DNA from 2 places in the Bradyrhizobium sp. Bra78 genome. Region 2 is predicted to be linked to the other one. Evidence: riboswitches for the same ligand, from Rfam matches in the RefSeq annotation. Region 2 holds a riboswitch; the other holds the start of a gene.

Region 1 (2,393 bases), on a different contig from region 2:
CGGTAGCCGACGAAGCCGCTTCCCTTCTCGCCGGCGAGATCGACGGAGACGGCGACGCCGCCTGAGAGATCGGCATCGTCGATGTCGACGAGACGCTCGGCGGCATGCAGCGCATCGAGCTCGTCGGCATTGAGGATGGCGTCACCGGTGCGGAAGCGTACCTGCGACAGCCGCGAGCCCTCGCGCACCAGCACCGGGAACGTCTTCGGGCTGATCTCGGCATAGAGCGGGCCGTGATAGCCGGCGCCGATCATGTCGAAGCGGCGGGTGCCGTCGGCGATGACGCGGGTGAAGACATCGAGCCGCCCGGTCGAGCTTTTCGGGTTCGCCGCCGCAACGATCTCCGGTGGCAGCGCGAGGCTCTCGAGCAGCGGCACGATGTAGACGCAGTTGGTCTCCAGCACCGCGCCGTCGGCGAGGCTGAATTCGTGCAGCTTCAACTCGTCGATGCGCTCGGCGACGGTGGCGCCGGGACCGGGCAGGAAGCTCGCGCGCACCCGATAGGCGATGTCGCCAAGCCGCAGGTCGAGGCTCGCCGGCTGGATCTGGCTTTCGACGAAGTCGTAGGCGGGCAGGATGAGCCCTGCCTCCGCCATCGCCGCGATCATGCGGTCGGGCAGGATACCATTGGCGTCGGCGGCGATCGTGAAACTCAACCGGGGGCCCTCATCCGGGTCAAACACATCCCGACATGCGGGAAATACAAGCGTTTTACGGCTATCCGATGGACGTCTTGACGGAAAGAGCATTGCGGAATATGAGCATGACTTATCCCGTGGTGATTTGAGCCGGCCGGCTTGCAGCCACGTTAAATAAGTCGCTAAACAGGCCGGGGACCTCTGTGATCCCGGCCCGTGGTTTTATCCAGGCCGGTTTTTTTGTGACCATTTCGGTGGTCACGCAGGAGGTCCTATGTCGAAGTCACCGGCGCCCACCGCGCAATATCGTCCCGAAACCCGTCTGGTCCATTCCGGCACCCTGCGCTCGCAATTCGGCGAGACGTCGGAGGCCCTGTTCCTGACCCAGGGCTACGTCTACAACAGCGCCGAGGAGTGCGAGGCGCGGTTCAAGGGCGAAGACCCCGGCTTCATCTATTCGCGCTATTCCAATCCGACCATCGCGATGTTCGAGCGCCGCATGATCGAGCTCGAAGGCGCCGAGGCGGCACGGTCGGCCGCGACCGGCATGGCGGCGGTGACGACCGCGATCCTGGCGCCGCTGAAAGCCGGCGATCACGTCGTGGCCTCGCGCGCGCTGTTCGGCTCCTGCCTCTATGTCATTCAGGACCTGTTGCCGCGCTACGGAATCGAGACCACGCTGGTCGACGGTCTCGATCTCGACCAGTGGCAGCGCGCGCTGAAGCCGAACACCAAGACATTCTTCCTCGAGAGCCCGACCAATCCGACGCTCGACGTGCTCGACATCCCCGGGATCGCCGAGATCGCGCACAAGGGCGGCGCGCGGCTCGTCGTCGACAACGTGTTCGCAACCCCGATCTGGCAGAGCCCGCTCGCGCTCGGTGCCGACGTCGTGGTCTATTCCGCGACCAAGCACATCGACGGCCAGGGCCGGTGTCTGGGCGGCATCATCCTGTCGTCGGAAGCGTTCATCGCCGAGCACATCCACAATTTCATGCGCCAGACCGGCCCTTCGATCTCGCCATTCAATGCCTGGGTCCTGCTCAAAGGCCTGGAGACGCTGGCCGTGCGCGTGCGCGCGCAAACCGACACGGCAGCGCGCGTGGCCGAGGCGCTGGCGGACCACCCGAAGATTTCGCGACTGGTCTTTCCCGGCCGCGCCGATCATCCGCAGGCGGCGCTGGTGAAGAAGCAGATGCGCGGCGGCTCGACGCTGGTCGGCTTCGAGGTCAAGGGCGGCAAGGCGGCGGCGTTCCGCGTACTCAACGAGCTGAAGCTTGCCAAGATCTCGAACAATCTCGGCGACGCCAAGAGCCTCGTCACGCACCCGGCGACGACAACACATCAGCGCTTGAAGCCGGAGGATCGCGCCGCGCTCGGCATCAGCGAGGGGTTCATCCGCTTCTCGGCGGGGCTGGAGCACGCGGATGACCTGATCGAGGATCTGACGGCAGCGCTGGAGAAGGCGTGAGGCGATCGAACTCTCGTAGTGTGGGCAAAGCGCAGCGTGCCCACACTTCACGATCACATTGCCGATAGATGGTGAGCACGGCGCTTTGCGCCTTTGCCCACCCTGCGCAGCTACGCAGCGGCCTTACATCGGCCGATAGGTCCGCACGTCCGCGGGCACGTTCACCCCGAGCTTGATCTGGCCGACGGAGCGGATGATGTCGTCGCCGAGAAGCTGCGCGAAGCAGGCATAGCCCCAATCGTTCATGTGCAGGCCGTCGGCGATGACGAAGCTCTCGACCGGAA
Region 2 (2,393 bases):
CAGCGCCGCGTCAGAGAGATAGGTGATGTGCGCGGCCATCCGCGCCACGGCGAGCCCGCGGTGCGGGTGGATGCCGTGATCGGCATAGCCACCACTGTGCCAGTCGGGGTCAGCCATCACGGCCTGACGGCCAAGCTCGTGGAACGCGATGTTCTGCGCCGAGTGCCGCGTCGAGCAGGCGATCGCCAGCGCGGAGAACACGCGACCCGGATAGGCCGCGGTCCATTGCAGCACCTGCATGCCGCCCATCGAGCCGCCGACGACCGCGAACAGCGTGTCGATGCCGAGCCGGTCGATCAGCATCGCCTGCGCGCGCACCATGTCGGGGATGGTGATGACGGGGAAATCGAGGCCCCAAACCTTGCCGGTCGCCGGATTGATCGAAGCCGGACCGGTAGAGCCCATGCAGCCGCCGATCACGTTGGAGCAGATGATGAAGTAGTGTTGAGGATCAAGTGGTCGGCCCGGACCGACCAGGGTCTCCCACCAGCCGGGTTTGGCAGTGACCGGATGGACGTTGGCGACATGCTGGTCGCCGGTCAGCGCATGGCAGATCAGAACAGCGTTGGAGCGATCGGCGTTGAGCACGCCATAGGTCTGGTAGGCGATCTGGAACGGGCTGAGATCGACACCGCAATCGAGCCGCAGCGGCTGCTCGATACCGAACTGCGCGACCTGCGAGCTCGGATGATCGACCTCGTGCGACCGCTCGTCGGCAGTGATCGCGGGACTCGGAATTGACTGGACGCCAACCATCTGACCATCGACCTCGTTTGCGATCGTAGTGGCGACCGCATTGACATCAGGCCATGAAAAACCCGGCCTGAACGATAGGTTCGGCCGGGATCGAAAGGGTCCCCGGCCTGTTTAGCGAGTTTTTTAACGTGGCTGCAAGCCGGCCGGCTCAAATGACCACGGAACATGCAAAAGTTACCGTCCCGGGCGGTTTTCGTCAAGTCGCGGCCCGGATCGACCAAATTCGCCTCCGAAGCGACAGCCGAAAAGGCGCCAATTTCTCTTGCATTTCTCTTTGCTTTCGCCGTTCCGACTGCCTAATCAGGACATCGACCGCAGCGGTAGCGGCTCGACCGATCCGCACTGGAAAGCCTCTCAACAACCCTCGCAACAGCCCTTGTCAGACATGTCCCAACGTCCGCCCGCGCCACCATCATTGCAGGAACTGCGCAAGGAGATCGACGCGATCGACGAGAGCATGCATCGCCTCTTGATGCAGCGCGGCGACATCATCGACCGCCTGATCCAGGTGAAGCAGACCCAGGAGGTCGGGTCGGCGTTCCGCCCGGCGCGCGAGGCCGCCATGATGCGCGACCTCGTCCAGCGTCATCGCGGCATCCTGCCGCTCGACACGGTCGAAAGCATCTGGCGCGTGATCATCTCGACGTTCACCTATGTGCAGGCGCCGTTCTCAGTGCATGCCGACATCTCGGTGAGCGAGCCGGCGATGCGCGATTCGGCGCGATTCCATTTTGGTTTTACGGTGCCTTACGTCGCGCATTTCAGCGCGCAGGCGGCGGTCGAGGCTGTGGCGAAATCCAAGGGCGACCTGGCGCTGGTCTCGGCGACATCGAGCCGCACGCCGTGGTGGCTGTCGCTTGAACAAGCCGGTGCGCCCAAAATCATCGCGCGCTTGCCCTTCGTCGAGCGCGCCGACCATCCGGCGGCGTTGCCGGTGTTCGCGGTCTCGCGCGTCGCCGACAGCGCCCTGGTGACGGAGGTCGAGACCTTCAGCGTGCGCGTCTCCGGGTGGAATGCCGAGGTCGCGCGTGCCCTGTCGCCGCTCGCCGAGATCGTGGCGGTGCCTGATACCGCCTTCGACGGCGCGGCGTTGCTGGTCTCGGTCACCGCGGCCAGCAGCCTCGACAAAATCAAGGCTGCCCTGATCGAAGCGGGGGCCTCGGTGCGCTCCACGGCCCTCGTCGGCAGCCACGCAACGCGCTATACGGTGCCCCCGACCGGGTCGAAATCGTAAATCGCGAACCGCTTAAAGCTACTTCCGGAGTTGAAGATGTCCCGCCCCGTGCCGAATCCCGGCATTCTCGATATTGCGCCCTACACGCCCGGCAAGAGCCCGGTGGCGGAGCCGGGCCGCAAGGTGTTCAAGCTCTCGGCCAACGAGACGCCGTTCGGGCCCTCGCCGAAGGCGATCGAGGCGTTCAAGCACGTGGCCGACCACCTGGAGGATTATCCGGAAGGAACCTCGCGCGTGCTCCGCGAAGCGATCGGCCGTTCTTTCGGGCTCGATCCCAACCGCATCATCTGCGGCGCCGGCTCGGACGAGATCCTCAACCTGCTCGCCCACACCTATCTCGGCCACGGCGACGAGGCGATCTCCACCACCCACGGCTTCCTGGTCTACCCGATCGCGACCATGG

Evidence for each region. A riboswitch is a leader RNA that binds a small molecule or an ion and turns the genes downstream of it on or off. The one in region 2 is predicted to bind S-adenosylmethionine.
Region 1: it holds a riboswitch for S-adenosylmethionine, as region 2 does, so the genes downstream of both, OC450_RS33610 (O-succinylhomoserine sulfhydrylase) here and OC450_RS24585 (homoserine O-acetyltransferase) in region 2, are expected to answer to the same signal.

The regions. Positions count from the first base shown of each region.
Region 1 is NZ_JALJRE010000024.1:38,374-40,766, reverse strand. It holds gene OC450_RS33615 (2'-deoxycytidine 5'-triphosphate deaminase) at 1-656, opposite strand, end outside; SAM riboswitch at 766-845, shown strand; gene OC450_RS33610 (O-succinylhomoserine sulfhydrylase) at 913-2,109, shown strand; gene OC450_RS33605 (SGNH/GDSL hydrolase family protein) at 2,233-2,393, opposite strand, start outside.
Region 2 is NZ_JALJRE010000011.1:263,431-265,823, reverse strand. It holds gene OC450_RS24585 (homoserine O-acetyltransferase) at 1-756, opposite strand, end outside; SAM riboswitch at 847-926, opposite strand; gene OC450_RS24580 (chorismate mutase) at 1,142-1,990, shown strand; gene OC450_RS24575 (pyridoxal phosphate-dependent aminotransferase) at 2,027-2,393, shown strand, end outside.